One region of the Brachybacterium sp. AOP3-A1-3 genome, then DNA from elsewhere that is predicted to be linked to it. Evidence: riboswitches for the same ligand, from Rfam matches in the RefSeq annotation. Region 1 holds a riboswitch; the other holds the start of a gene.
What was found. Region 1 has a riboswitch for FMN ahead of pnuC (nicotinamide riboside transporter PnuC). Riboswitches for the same ligand answer to the same signal wherever they lie in the genome.

Region 1 (3,199 bases):
GGGCGGGGCGAGCGGGTGATCGGTGCCGGGTGGCGGGTGCGCAGAGCGCCGTGCGGCGGCTCAGAGCTGCCGGTAGACGTCCTCGAGGCTGATGCCCTTGGCGACCATCATGACCTGCAGGTGGTAGAGGAGCTGGCTGATCTCCATCGCGGCATCCTCCTGCGTCTCGTGCTCGCAGGCCATCCACACCTCGGCGGCTTCCTCCACGATCTTCTTGCCGATCTGATGCACACCGGCATCGAGCTCGCGGACGGTGCCGGAGCCCTCGGGGCGGGTGCGTGCCTTCTCGGTCAGCTCGGCGAACAATGCTTCGAAATCCTTCACACCACCAGGGTACTCGCCCCGGCGGGCGGTCGACGAAGGCGACCACCCACCGGTCCTCGGGCAGTGCGGGGGCACGAGCAGTTCGGGAGAAGGGTCAGTCCGCGAGAAGGGTCAGACCGGGAGCAGGGTCAGTTCCGGCGCACGGTCGGGTCCAGGTGCGCCGTCTCCACGGACACGCGCTCCCGATGGTCCTGCCGGTTGCGCACGCGCCACCAGACGAAGAAGCCGATCAGGGTGAAGGCCCCGTAGAAGACGTACATGAAGGCGCTCGCGTAGTAGCCCGCGCTCAGGAGCAGCGGGACGCCCACGAGGTCGACGGCCACCCAGATCAGCCAGAACTCGACCCAGCCCTTGGCCATGCCGAAGGTGGCGAGCAGGCTGCCCATGAAGATCCAGGCGTCGGCCCACACGGGCTCGTAGGAGCCCAGCGCCCGGAAGATCGGGGTGAGCGCGGCCGTGCCGCCGACGAGGGCGACCACGAGCAGGAGTCGGGTGCGCCACGACGCCCACCGGGGCTCGACGGCGGTTCCGCCGTCGTGCTGCGCCTGCCGCCACCGAACCCAGCCGTAGATGCTGGTGAGGATGAACATGATCTGGCGTCCGGCCTGGCCGAGCAGGTCCACCGCCTCGGGGTTGCCGAAGAGCGTCCCCATGAACACGGTGAACAGCAGCAGGTTGCCGGCGATGCCGATGGGCCAGGCCCAGACCTTGCGTCGCATGCCGCCGAGCGCGCTGAGCAGTCCGAAGACGTTGCCGAGCACCTCGCGGAGAAGTATGAACTGGCCGCCCGCGAAATCGATTCGCGCGTTGAAGAGCCACTGCAGAAGATCCATGTCGGTCCTTTCGCCGTCGGATGCAGTGGCTCCGGGGGAAAAGGGTTCCGGCATGGCTCCGGAGCGCGCGAAGAGCGCCCTGGGGCATGCAGGACGTGCGCCTCTCATCCAGGCTGTACTGTCGGTGCCGGAGTTCCACCGGCTCCACCGCCGAAGCGGGTCGCGGACTATCACCGCCGGCTCGGAATTTCACCGACCCCGGAGCACGTCACTGGTCGTGACGGGACCAGGATAGCCCCGCTCGAGGCGTCCGGACTCAGTGCGCCGTGTGAGTTCTCGCGAGTTCACGCAGGGCGGAGATCTCGTCGGCCGCATCCTGGGCGCGGTAGATCGCCGAACCGGCCACGAACACGTTGGCGCCGGCTTCCGCGCAGCGCTCGATGGTCTCCCGGCTGACCCCGCCATCGACCTGGATCGACACCTCGAGGTTGGCGTCGCTGATCGCGCGTCGCGCCCGACGGATCTTGGGGAGCATGGTCTCCAGGAAGCTCTGCCCCCCGAATCCGGGCTCGACGGTCATGAGCAGCAGCACGTCGAACTCGCCGATGACGTCCAGCAGGGGTTCGATCGGCGTCGCGGGGCGCAGGGCGACTCCGACCTCGACGTTCTTGCGGCGCAGATCCCGGGCGAGCTTGATCGGGGCGGTCGCGGCCTCGAGGTGGAAGGTCACCGAGGAGGCACCGGCCTCGGCGTAGGCCGGGGCCTCGCGGTCCGCGTCCTCGATCATCAGGTGCGCGTCCACGGGGATCGCGCTGCGACGCACGATCTGCTCGACCATGCTCGTGCCGAAGGTGAGGTTCGGGACGAAGTGGTTGTCCATGATGTCGACGTGGACGCTGTCGGCGGTGGAGATCTTGTCCAGCTCGGTGCCGATGTCCATGAAGTCGGCGTTGAGGATGCTGGGATGGATGTACTGGCCATCGGTCGAGTACGCGGCATTCATGAGGACGGAGTCCCTTCCACATCGGGGGCGGAGCTGTCGGAGGAGCTGTCGGCGGAGTTCTTGCGCAGCAGGCAGATGTACATGGCGTCGGTGCCGTGCACGTGCGGCCACAGCTGCACGGCAGGTCCCTCGCCGAGGTCGAGCGTGGGCTGCGCGGCGGGGAGCACCCCGGCGCGCACGGCATCACGGGCGTCGAGCTCCTCGACGTCGTCGCGGCCCTTGAGGACGTCGGCGACCACCAGGCGGGTCTCGGCGAGGTGCGGGGAGCACGTCACGTAGGCGACCACTCCCCCGTCGGCCGCGGCGTCCAGGGCGGATCCCAGCAGCTTGCGCTGCAGAGTGCTGAGCTGGCCGATGTCGGCGGGGGTGCGACGCCAGCGCGACTCGGGGCGACGACGCAGGGCGCCGAGCCCGGAGCACGGGACGTCGGCCAGGACCCGGGAGAACCGGCCGGGCATCTCGGCGCCGATCGTGGTGCCGTCGGCGGTGAGCGTCGTGATCTCGCAGCCGGCCTCACGCAGAGTGGCCACGGACCGGTCGACGAGCTCGGTGCGGTGGGGCTGGAGCTCGACGGCCAGCAGATCGGCGTCGTGCCCCACGGTGAGCCCGCCCAGCAGGGCCGCCTTGCCGCCGGGGCCCGCGCACAGATCGAGCCAGTGGGCGTCGTCACCACGGACCAGGTCATCGGCCCCGAGGGCGAGGGCGAGGGCTGCGAGCTGGCTGCCCTCGTCCTGCACGGCGACCCGTCCCTCCTTGACCGGATCCATGCCGCCGGGATCCCCCGACGGCCAGGACGCGGCGAAGACGCTGAGGCGGCCGGCGCTCGCTCCGTTGTCGATGAGCTCATCGAGGTCGGTGAGGCCGGGCCGCATCACGAGCGAGACCGCGGGCGCCGCGTTCTGGGCGGCCAGCAGCTCGTCGATCTCGTCGCGTGAACGGCCGTGCCCGGCGAGGGCATCGGTCAGGGCGCGCACCACCCAGCGCGGGTGGGAATGGACGACGGCGCGGTGCCCGGTGGGGTCCTTCTCGCGGTTCGGAGCGACCTCGTCGATCCACTCCTGAAGGCTCTTCGCCCCGACCCGGCGCAGCACCGCATTGG
Region 2 (3,199 bases), on a different contig from region 1:
TCGCAGCGTGGTCGTCGGCGCGGTCGTCGAGATGGTCATCAGCGGGCCTCCGTCGCAGGGGTCGCGGTCGGGACGGCGCGCGCGCCGAGCAGCTTCTCGACGTACTTGGCGAGCACGTCGACCTCGAGGTTCACCCGGTCACCGACTCCCTTCGTGCCCAGCGTCGTGCGCGCGAGCGTCTCCGGGATCAGTCCGATGGTCACCTCGTCCGCGTCGATCGCGGCCACGGTCAGGCTGATGCCGTCCACGGCCAGGGAGCCCTTCGCCACGACGTAGCGCGCGATGCCCTGCGGGTCGTCCGCATCGGCACCCGGCAGAGAGATGCGCAGCAGCGTCGTGCCCCCGTCCTGCTCGCGGCTCACGATCTCGCCGACGCCGTCGACGTGGCCCTGGACGATGTGTCCGTCCAGGCGGCCGTCGGCCCGCACGCAGCGTTCGAGGTTGATGCCGTCCCCGACCTGCAGGTCGCCGAGGTTCGTGGCGGCGAGCGTGGTGGAGATGACGTCGGCGCTCCACAGCTCGCCCTCGACGTCCGTGACGGTGAGGCAGCAGCCGTTGACGGCGATCGAGTCGCCCAGGGAGATGCCGTCCAGGACGTAGGGGGAGCGGAGTCGCAGACGGGCCGAGGAGTCGGTCCGTTCGATGGTCTCGACGGTGCCGAGCTCTTCGATGATGCCGGTGAACATGGTGGTCCTTCCGGGTCAGGCGGCGCGGGGCCGCAGGGTGAGGCGGAGGTCGGTACGGCCATCCGATGAGGTCAGAGGAGTGGAGTCGACGAGGTCGAGGTCGAGGCGGTCGGCGAGGGTGGAGATGCCGAGGTCACCGGTCGCGGAGCGGCCGGCACCGAGCAGGGTGGGTGCGAGATGGACGATCAGCTCGTCCACGAGTCCGTAGTGCAGGAACGCCGCGGCCAGCGAGGGGCCGCCCTCGAGCAGCACATGGCGCAGGCCGCGTGCGAAGAGGTCCTCCAGGGCGGCCGACGGGTCCCGGGTGCGCAGGGCGATCGCCTCGCCGGCGCCGTCCGGGGTGGGCAGCGGCGGGAAGACGCCGGTGCCCATGACCGCCCGGACCGGCTGGCGAGGGCGCAGAGAGCCATCGGAGCTGCGCGCGGTGAGGCTCGGCGAGTCGGCGCGAGCGGTGCCGGTCCCGATCAGGACGCTGTCGCAGGTGGTGCGCAGGTCATGGACCTCCTGGCGGGCGGCCTCCCCGGTGATCCACCGGCTGGTGCCGTCGGCCGTCGCGGCTCTCCCGTCGAGGGTGAGGGCGAGCTTCATGGTGACCAGGGGCCGTGCGTGGTGCAGTCCGTGCTCCCAGCCGCGGTTGAGCGCGCCGGCTGCTGCGGCGAGGTCTGCGGGGATGTCGAGATCGACCTCGAGACCGGCCTCGCGCAGCAGCTGGACCCCGCCGGCAGCCACCGGGTTGGGGTCGCGACGGGCGACCACCACGCGGCCCACGCCTGCGTCGATGAGTGCCTGGGCACAGGGGCCGGTGCGGCCGGTGTGCGTGCACGGTTCGAGGGTGACGACGGCGGTCGCTCCGTGGAGCCTGGGGGCAGTGCCGGCCAGGGCGCGGGTCCGGGCGTGGTTCAGGGCGTCGGCCTCGGCGTGGGGCGTGCCGGCGCCGCGGTGGTATCCCTCGGCGAGGACCGTGCCCTCGCGATCCAGCAGCACGCAGCCCACCCGTGGGTTCGGTCCGTAGGCGACGGCGGGGTGCGCCGCGATCTCCAGCGCGCGATGCAGCGCGCTGCGCTCGGCAGGGTTCAGCACGGTCTCTCCTCCGGTCCGCTGCTCGCGGTCCCGGTGGAGGGGAAGGGGTACGGGAACGCCGCCCCACGGGGTGCTCGGTCGCGGCGCACCAGGGGTGCGCGGCGAGAGACCGCTCGAGGACGTCGTTCGCGTGCGCTTCCCATCCGGACTCTGACCGTCGGTCCGGGAGTTCCACCTGGTCAACCGAGGGCCAGAGGCCATCGGGTCGCGGACTATCACCGCCGGCTCGGAATTTCACCGACCCCAGTGCACGCGAGCTCTTCAGCTCGTCGTCCTCCACGGTAGCAGGAGAGCGGTCAGGCGCCGAGGCTCGCGTCGGCGGATGAACTCGACCTCACCAGCCGAGGTCGTGGGGTTCAGCCGTAGGTGTCGCGCGGGCCGCGCCAGGTGACGGTGCGTCGCCCCTTCTTCCAGGTCCGTTCGGCAGCGGCCGGTCCGGTCACCCGCAGTTCGGCGACGACGTGAGAGCCGACATGCTCCTCGATGGTAGTGATCAGGCGGGGGGTGAGCATCCGCAGCTGCGAGGCCCAGGCGGAGGAGGACGCGCTGATCACGAGCACCCCGTCCTCAAGGGAGACGGGGCGGCAGTGCGCGCTGACCTTCTCCCCGACGATGTCGTCCCACTCCTCCAGCACCCGACCGGCGTTCATCCCGGCGTTCCACCCGAGGTTGCCGAGCACCTTGCGCAGCACGGACTCGATTCCCTGGGGATCCCGGGGGTCCGGCCGGGACCCCGAATAGCCTGGTGAGCTGCCCGAACGGTCCCTCACGTCACGAGCCTGGGTCTTCGCCGAGATCGGGAACAGGCCGCGATCCCGGGCGGCCGCTCGGGAGCGGTTCACGGTGCGCCGTGCCAGTTCGAAGGGGTCCGGAGGGGTCGGCAGCTCGGGCGGATCGTAGGCCTCGCCGGGGTCGTCCGCCTCCCCGCGGAGATCGGTCGAAGCCGGTCGACGGCCGGTCACCGTGGACGGCCGGGACGCAGCGCCGGCGTGACCCCTCCCGGAATCGGCGCCCCGGGGCAGCTCCTCACGCGCAGTCGGCTCCTGGCGAACCGTCGGCTCCTCGCGCGCAGCTCCGGTCCCGACCTGGGGATCGGGATCGTGCGGAGGCGTCCTCCAGGTCGAGAGGTCATAGGGGTTCGCCAGTCGCTGCCGCACGGGGCTCCCGCCGTCGGACCCGCTGGAGCCCTTCCCCGCCCGGGGCGGCGTCATCACAGACCGCCCTCGCGGGGCACGGCGGATCCCAGGCTCACGTCGACCACATGCATCTCCCCGTCGAGGGAGTCGGGGATGTCGGTGTCGTTGGCTGTCGTCACGAGCACCTGGGAGGCATCGGTGATGATCCGGCCGAGGCGTTCGCGGCGGTGCACGTCGAGCTCGCTGAACACGTCGTCGAGGATCAGGATCGGTTCGCCGTCGCCGAGATCGCCTTCC

Region 2: linked by a shared signal. The riboswitch ahead of ribD (bifunctional diaminohydroxyphosphoribosylaminopyrimidine deaminase/5-amino-6-(5-phosphoribosylamino)uracil reductase RibD) and the one ahead of pnuC (nicotinamide riboside transporter PnuC) in region 1 are both predicted to bind FMN.

Annotation. Positions count from the first base shown of each region.
Region 1 covers NZ_JBQSXM010000002.1:459,909-463,107, reverse strand. Annotated here, with positions in the region: gene ACT3T5_RS04870 (phosphoribosyl-ATP diphosphatase) at 61-324, opposite strand; gene pnuC (nicotinamide riboside transporter PnuC) at 453-1,157, opposite strand; FMN riboswitch at 1,250-1,367, opposite strand; gene rpe (ribulose-phosphate 3-epimerase) at 1,414-2,100, opposite strand; gene ACT3T5_RS04855 (RsmB/NOP family class I SAM-dependent RNA methyltransferase) at 2,097-3,199, opposite strand, start outside.
Region 2 covers NZ_JBQSXM010000015.1:43,602-46,800, reverse strand. Annotated here, with positions in the region: gene ribB (3,4-dihydroxy-2-butanone-4-phosphate synthase) at 1-39, opposite strand, end outside; gene ACT3T5_RS15675 (riboflavin synthase) at 39-686, opposite strand; gene ribD (bifunctional diaminohydroxyphosphoribosylaminopyrimidine deaminase/5-amino-6-(5-phosphoribosylamino)uracil reductase RibD) at 702-1,766, opposite strand; FMN riboswitch at 1,893-2,022, opposite strand; gene ACT3T5_RS15665 (DUF721 domain-containing protein) at 2,123-2,977, opposite strand; gene recF (DNA replication/repair protein RecF) at 2,977-3,199, opposite strand, start outside.